DNA from 2 places in the Rhizobium sp. SRDI969 genome. Region 1 is predicted to be linked to the other one. Evidence: predicted binding sites of a transcription regulator. Region 1 holds the regulator's gene; the other holds the start of a gene.
The links. Region 1 encodes PhoB, which activates phosphate uptake and scavenging genes when phosphate is short. Its sites were predicted from a motif close to TGTCATNNANCTGTCAT; they were not measured.

Region 1 (3,960 bases):
CCAATCCCGACGACCCGCGCACCCAGGACTACATCATGGGTCGTTTCGGCTGATTTTGGCGACACCAAGCCTTCCCGTTATTCGAGGATAAAGCCCCATGGCATCGACACATATTTATTCTGCCTATGATGATGATTTGAAGTTCCTGTCCAGGCGGATTTCCGAAATGGGCGGTCTGGCCGAGCAGATGGTCGCCGAATCCGTCCGGGCGCTCGTCAATGGCGATACCGCGCTGGCGCAGAAGGTCATCTCCGACGACGTGATCCTCGATCATGCCGAACGCGAAATCGGCGACAAGGCGATCGTCACCATTGCCCGCCGTCAGCCGATGGCTGCGGACCTGCGCGAAATCATGGGTTCGATCCGCATCGCCGCCGATCTCGAACGCGTCGGCGACCTCGGCAAGAACACCGCCAAGCGCGTCATCGCCGTCCAAAGCACCGGCGTTCCCCGCAAGCTCGCCCGCGGCCTTGAGCATCTGTCCGAGCTGGCGCTCGTCCAGCTCAAGGAAGTGCTCGACGTCTACACCAATCGTTCCGCCGACAAGGCGAATGCGATCCGCGAACGCGACAACGAGATCGACGCCATGTACACCTCGCTGTTCCGCGAGCTCCTGACCTACATGATGGAAGATCCGCGCAACATCACCAGCTGCACGCATCTTCTCTTCTGCGCCAAGAACATCGAGCGCATCGGCGACCACGCCACCAACATCGCCGAAACGATCTTTTACATGACGACAGGCGCGCAGCCGGAAGGCGACCGTCCGAAGGACGACAGCGCCAACACCGTCGGCGCGGTCACGGAATAACCGTCCGGGCCAGTCGCCCGGACCAGTCAATTGCGTGCGCGCCCGTCCGGGCGCGCAAAGAGGTCGCAGCCAATTTCTGAGTTTGCGCAGGATGCATTGCTTAAATCACCCCCGGTTTAAGGATCATGCGCGAGGAGACCGATACGCATGATCCCGAGAGTTGCAGTTGTTGAAGACGAGGAAGCCCTCAGCGTGCTTCTTCGCTACAATCTCGAAGCGGAAGGCTTCGAGGTCGATACCATTCTTCGTGGCGACGAAGCCGAAATGCGGCTTCAGGAGCGCACTCCCGATCTTCTCATCCTCGATTGGATGCTGCCCGGCGTCTCGGGCATCGAGCTCTGCCGGCGGCTGCGCATGCGGCCGGAAACCGAGCGCCTGCCGATCATCATGCTGACGGCGCGCGGCGAAGAGAGCGAGCGCGTCCGCGGATTGTCGACGGGCGCCGACGATTACGTCGTCAAGCCCTTCTCGACCCCCGAGCTCGTTGCCCGCGTCAAGGCGATGCTGCGCCGCGCCCGTCCCGAGGTGCTGTCGACGGTGCTGAAATGCGGTGACATCGAGCTCGACCGCGAGACCCATCGCGTCCATCGCAAGACCCGTGAAGTCCGCCTCGGCCCCACCGAATTCCGCCTGCTGGAATTCCTGATGTCGTCGCCGGGCCGGGTCTTCTCCCGCTCGCAGCTGTTGGATGGCGTCTGGGGCCACGATATCTATGTCGACGAGCGCACCGTCGACGTCCATGTCGGCCGCCTGCGCAAGGCGCTGAATTTCTCCAACATGCAGGACGTTATCCGCACCGTCCGCGGCGCCGGCTATTCGATGGAAGCCTGAGGGCTTCCGTTCTGGTTACTGACAAGGGCTCGTGCTAACGTCTGCCCCTCACCCTAACCCTCTCCCCGTAAGCGGGGCGAGGGGACGTGCCCCGCGAAAGGTTGGTGGGGATGGAGAGGGTGCGGCATGTCCCTTCGCCCCGCAAGCGGGGAGAAGGTGCCGGCAGGCGGATGAGGGGCAGCCATCCGCACGGACCAAAATTGCATAAAAAACGGGCCACTCGGCCCGTTTCGTCATTCTAGCAATGATCACCCGTTCAGCTGGCCCGGGCTGCCGCCCGGCGGCGTTCGTTGACCGGCTGGTAGGCAAGCTTCTGGTGATAGCCGCAATAAGGCGAATTGTCGGGGGACTCGCAGCCGCAGAAATGGAAGTCGTCCTTCAGCGGATCGCCGACCGGCCACTTGCAGGTGCGTTCGGTCAGCTCCGTCAGGCCGAGGCGTCGGGAAATCGGCACCACCACATTGCCTCTCGGCACATATTCCATTTCCTCGATCGTTTCGATCTCGATCTCTTCCTTCAGCATGGTCGCGCCCTGCTGGCGGGTAACGGTGCGGGTCGTGACCCGTGAGGCGTAGTTCGGCGCGCGCGGCGCCGAGGTATTGCGCTTCGGCGTTCGCGCCGCGGTGTTGGTGCCGCCGGCCTTGGCACGGCCGGGGAGGCACAGCCGATGCACTTTGCCGATGACCGCGTTTCTGCTGACCCCGCCAAGCTGCGCAGCGATCTGGCTGGCGCTCAGTCCTTCGGCCCAAAGTTTCTTGAGTTTCTCGACCCGCTCGTCTGTCCAGTTCATGCCCTGTCTCCACCTTCTGCGTTGGTGATGGCAGAATCCCTCACCGTTGTCCCGGGAGCTCCGAAACAAGAAACGCTTGATCAATTTTGGTGACTAGTTCCGCCGCATGCAGTCTAGTAATTGATCTTTAACCTAGTGTGAGCCTGACTCCGTGACAAGAGTCGCATGAATCCGGATGAATCGAATTCGTAGTTTTCCCCAACTTGCTGCCCCTGCGTGTCATTTCTGCAATAATGCCTGTTGATGACTGGAAATGCCGCTGTACACTCTTGCTGCATACGCTAAGGGCGCCGTTTTGTTGACATTGCAGCGCGAAAAGGAAATAGTGCCACTCGCCGCCGCAAGGCGGCATTTTTGATTTTTCGGGCCTGGTTTCCTTAGCCGGAGTCATTGCCCGGCAACTTGATGGAGATCGCGCCATGGCTGAAGCCGCGCCGCTTTATGACACCTATTCTCGTGCCCCGCTGCGGTTCGAGCGAGGCGAGGGCGTATGGCTGATCACCGAAAGCGGCGAGCGATATCTCGATTTCGGCGCCGGCGTCGCCGTCACCTCCGTCGGCCACAGCAATCCGCATGTTGTGGGCGCACTGAAGGAGCAGGCCGACAAGGTGTGGCACCTGTCGAACATCTATGAGATCCCCGGCCAGGAGCGTCTGGCAAAACGGCTGACGGACGCCACCTTCGCCGACAAGGTGTTCTTCACCAATTCGGGCGCCGAGGCGCTCGAATGCGCGATCAAGACGGCGCGCCGCTATCAGTTTTCCAAGGGTCATCCCGAGCGCTTCCATATCATCACGTTCGAAGGCGCCTTCCACGGACGGACGCTGGCGACGATCGCCGCCGGCGGCCAGGAAAAATATCTGGAAGGCTTCGGCCCGAAGGCGCCGGGTTTCGATCAGGTTGCTTTCGGCGACATCGAAGCGGTTCGCGCCGCGATCACCGATGCTACGGCCGCCATCCTCATCGAGCCGGTGCAGGGCGAGGGCGGCGTGCGCCCTGCCACCAACGAGTTCATGAAGGCGCTTCGCCAGCTCTGCGACGAGAACGGCCTGCTGTTGATCCTCGACGAGGTCCAGACCGGCGTCGGCCGCACCGGCAAGCTCTTCGCCCATGAATGGTCGGGTATCACGCCCGATATCATGGCTGTCGCCAAGGGCATCGGCGGCGGGTTCCCGCTCGGCGCCTGCCTTGCCACGTCGGAGGCCGCCTCCGGCATGAAGGCCGGCACGCATGGCTCGACCTATGGCGGCAATCCGCTTGCCATGGCCGTCGGCAGCGCCGTGCTCGACATCATCCTTGCCGATGGCTTCCTCCAGCATGTGCGCGACGTAGCGCTTGTCTTCCGCCAGGGCCTCGCTTCGCTGAAGGATCGTTATCCCGATGTGATCGAGGATATCAGAGGCGAGGGCCTTTTGCTCGGCATCAAGGCCGCCGTTCCCTCAGCCGAACTGCTGCAGGCGATCCGCGCCGCCCATCTGCTCAGCGTGCCTGCCGGCGACAACGTCATCCGCCTTCTTCCGCCGCTCGT
Region 2 (3,960 bases), 1.7 Mb from region 1:
TGGACCAGGCGAGCGAGCCGGCATAGGCGTTCATCACGTTGATCTTCAGCTGCGAGACGACGACGAAGGCGGCCATCAACAGCAGCGCGGCATTGTGCCAGGGGACCATGTAGCCGAAGGCGGTCAGATACATTTGCGCCGGGTCGGCGGCGCGATCGAGGGGGACGCCCGAGGTGAAGGTCAGCACGACCAGAAATGAACCGGCAAGCAGCTTCGGCGCGCCGATGATGACCCAGCCGGGCCCGGCGAGAAAGATCGCCAGGCGGTGGCGCCACTTGCGCTGCGGGTCCGGCGGCAGGAAGCGCAGGAAGTCGGCCTGTTCGCCGATCTGCGACATCAGCGCCAGGATGACGGCGGAGGCAGCGCCGAATTCCACCAGATCGAATTCGGCGATGGTGCCGGGCGGGCCGGAGGCATGGCGGATGCCGGCGAAGGCGCGCCAGAGATCGAATTTTTCCCAGTCCAACAAGGCGATGAAGATCAAGGGAAGGATATTCAGCACGATCCAAAAGGGCTGGGTCATCAGCTGGAACTTGCTGATCAGCCGCACGCCGTGCGTCACCAGCGGGATTACCATGACGGCGCTGATGATGTAGCCGATCCAGAGCGGGATGCCGAGGGTGAGCTCCAGCGCGCCGGACATGATCGATGCCTCGATCGCAAACAGCATGAAGGTGAAGCTCGCATAGATCAGCGAGGTGATGGTCGAGCCGATATAGCCGAAGCCCGCGCCACGCGTCAGAAGATCGATGTCGACGCCGTGGCGGATGGCGTAGCGGCTGATCGGCAGGCCGATCGCCAGCATGGCGACCGAGGCGACGATAATGGCGTAAAAGGCGTTGGTCGTGCCGTAGGAAAGAGTGATCGCGCCGCCGATCGCCTCCAGCGCCAGAAAGGAGATCGCGCCGATCGCCGTCTGCGAGATCCGCTGCGAGGAGAAATGGCGAGCGCTCTTTGCGGTGAAGCGCAACGCGTAATCTTCCAGCGTCTGGTTGGCGACCCAGCGATTGTATTCGCGTCTCACCGGAATGATGCGTTGGCGCGCTGCCATGTCTTCCTTTCCGGCATTCCGGTTGGGCTCATCGTCTCTCCGGCAGTTTTGGCGGGATGGTTGGGAAAGGCAAGAGGCGGGCACCGACAGGTTCACAGAATGGCAATATTTTTGCAATTGATCTGTCACATGAGAGCTCTAACTCTCCCGGCGTTCGTTCAATCATTTCGGGTATCACCATGTCTGTTTTAAGCCTTTGCCGCCTGAGCACCGCCCTCGTCTGCCTTCTTTCCATCGTGCCATCGCTTGCCAGCGCCGAGCAGGCGACGGCGGCGAAAGCGCCTTATGCGCAGGCCGGAAACACCAACAAACGTGGTGACGCCTGCTTCTCGACGGTGGACACCAACGCCGCCGTTCATCTTCTCTCCGGCTTCCTCGAAATCTGGACCCCGCGCACGCCTTTCGTCGATGCGGGTGTCGAGGCCCCGGCCAAGGATAATTGCCCGGCGGTCGCCAAGACGGATTGGGACGGCATTCCTTCCAGCAAGACCGACGGCCATATCGTCAACCAGGCCGTCCATGACGCCAACATCGCCTATGTCGTCAAAGCGACGCGGGCGCGGACGGCCGATCAGGCCGTCGCCGCCTATCTCGACGATCGGCGCGGCAAGAATGCCAGCATCGTCGATGGCCTCGGTCCGCTGACGGATGCCTGGAAGGCCGGCTCGAAGCAGACCACCACGATCACCGAGGTGGCAGCCGATGCGACGACGGTCAAATATGATGACAAGGGCAACAATCGCGGCGCCGGCAGCAAGCCGGATGCGGAAAACAAGACCGACGCTAACCCCGATATGGGACTTGCGATCGACTTCATCAACGCCACCAGCGGTGACGGCTCGACGGAGCCGGCCAAACGCTATTTCAAATATGCCCGCCCCTACCGCTGGAGCCAGGACGTATCGGTCGTCCCAACGCTGGAGCCGGCCAAGGGTGGCAAGCCGGCCGAGGACGGCGGTTTCCCGAGCGGGCATACGGCGGAAGCCTGGCGGGATGCACTGGCCATGGCCTATCTCGTGCCGCAGCGCTTTCAGGAAATGATCACGCGTGCCAGCGAGCTGGGCGAAGACCGCATCCTCGCCGGCATGCATTCTCCTCTCGACGTGATGGGCGGCCGGATGCTTGGCACGGCCACGGTCGTCTACAATCTGAACAAGGCCGACAATGCCGCGCTGAAGAGCGATGCCTACGCCCAAGCGCAGTCATGGCTCGTCGCCAAATCAGGCGTTGCGGATGCGGGTGCACTCGAGGTTGCGGCCCATGCAGCACCGTTGGCCGCAGATCGTTTCGCCGATCATGACGCCAATCGCGCCTACGTGCTGCAGCGCTTGAGCTACGGCCTGCCGACGATCCATGCGACCGATCAGCCGGCGCGCGTGCCGCAGGGCGCCGAAGCGCTTCTCGAAACGCGTCTGCCCTATCTGGGCGGCGAGCAGCGCCGCGCCGTGCTGAAGTCGACGGAGATCGCCTCCGGCTACCCGCTGCTCGACGATGCGGAAGGTTACGGCCGTCTCAACCTCTTTGCGGCGGCCGACGGTTACGGTGCGTTCGAACAGGACGTGACCGTGACGATGGACGCGGCAAAGGGCGGTTTCAATTCGATCGACACCTGGCGGAACGACATCACCGGCAATGGCAGGCTGGTGAAGCGCGGCAGCGGCATTCTCGGGCTGTCGGGCGCCAACAGCTATGCCGGCGGTACCGTGCTGGAAGAGGGCGCACTGGTGGCCCTATCGCCCTCGGCCTTCGGTACAGGCGGCCTGACGGCCGACCGCGGTTCGCTCGTTCTGGCGGCGGAAAAGCCCGTGACCGTCGGCGGCGACTATCAGCAGCTTGCCACGGCCGTGTTGAAGCCGAGGCTCGGCGCGAACGGCGAGGGTACGCTGATCGTCCATGGCAAGGCGGTGCTGGCCGGCGAGCTCGATGTGACGCTTGCCGACGGTTTTGTCCCGACGCCTGGAACCAAGATCGAGATCCTGAAGGCGAGCGCCGTGACTGGCGCCTTCGAAAAGCTGACCGTCGCAGGCCATAGGGCGAGCCTCTCTTACGGTCCGACGTCGATCGTCTTGACGATCGACGGATAATTCCTGCGAGAGGATCGACCGGGCATCTCCCGCTTCGTGGGGATGCCACCTCTTCCGGCCTGCCTGTTTGCCCCCGGCGCCTACGTCAATCGACGTATGTGTTTTCGCGCTGCAGCACCCGATAGTTCTTTAAGCAACAGTTAATCTCCGTTTCCGGTCTGTTGCGGAACAAGAAGAGGGGAGTTCAACCAGATGAATCTCAAATCCACTATTACGGGCGCAGCGCTCGGCGCCATCATGGCGGCGTCGGCTGCCTTCGGCAGTGCAGTTGCCGCCGACGACACGATCAAGGTCGGCATTCTGCACTCGCTCTCCGGCACCATGGCGATCTCCGAGACCACGCTCAAGGATGCCATGCTGATGCTCATCGACGAGCAGAACAAGAAGGGCGGCCTTCTCGGCAAGAAGCTCGAGGCTGTCGTCGTCGACCCGGCTTCCGACTGGCCGCTGTTTGCCGAAAAGGCACGTGAGCTGATCCAGAAGGACAAGGTTGCCGCCGTCTTCGGTTGCTGGACGTCCTCGTCGCGCAAGTCCGTTCTGCCGGTTTTCGAAGAGACCAACTCGATCCTCTTCTACCCGGTCCAGTATGAAGGCGAAGAGTCCTCGCGCAACATCTTCTACACCGGTGCTGCTCCGAACCAGCAGGCCATCCCTGCCGTCGACTACCTGATGGAAAAAGAAGGCGTCAAGCGCTTCGTTCTCGAAGGTACGGACTACGTTTATCCGCGCACGACCAACAAGATTCTCGAGGCATACCTGATTTCGAAGGGTATTCCGAAAGAAGACATCATGACCAACTACACGCCGTTCGGCTTCTCCGACTGG

Region 2: the regulator PhoB is predicted to act here: its motif matches at 1,164-1,180, upstream of N2A41_RS16815 (acid phosphatase).

The regions. Positions count from the first base shown of each region.
Region 1 covers NZ_CP104035.1:174,529-178,488, forward strand. Annotated here, with positions in the region: gene pstB (phosphate ABC transporter ATP-binding protein PstB) at 1-53, shown strand, start outside; gene phoU (phosphate signaling complex protein PhoU) at 98-811, shown strand; gene phoB (phosphate regulon transcriptional regulator PhoB) at 959-1,642, shown strand; gene N2A41_RS00890 (GcrA family cell cycle regulator) at 1,899-2,432, opposite strand; gene N2A41_RS00895 (aspartate aminotransferase family protein) at 2,852-3,960, shown strand, end outside.
Region 2 covers NZ_CP104035.1:3,350,694-3,354,653, reverse strand. Annotated here, with positions in the region: gene N2A41_RS16820 (hybrid sensor histidine kinase/response regulator) at 1-1,051, opposite strand, end outside; gene N2A41_RS16815 (acid phosphatase) at 1,231-3,135, shown strand; gene urtA (urea ABC transporter substrate-binding protein) at 3,328-3,960, shown strand, end outside.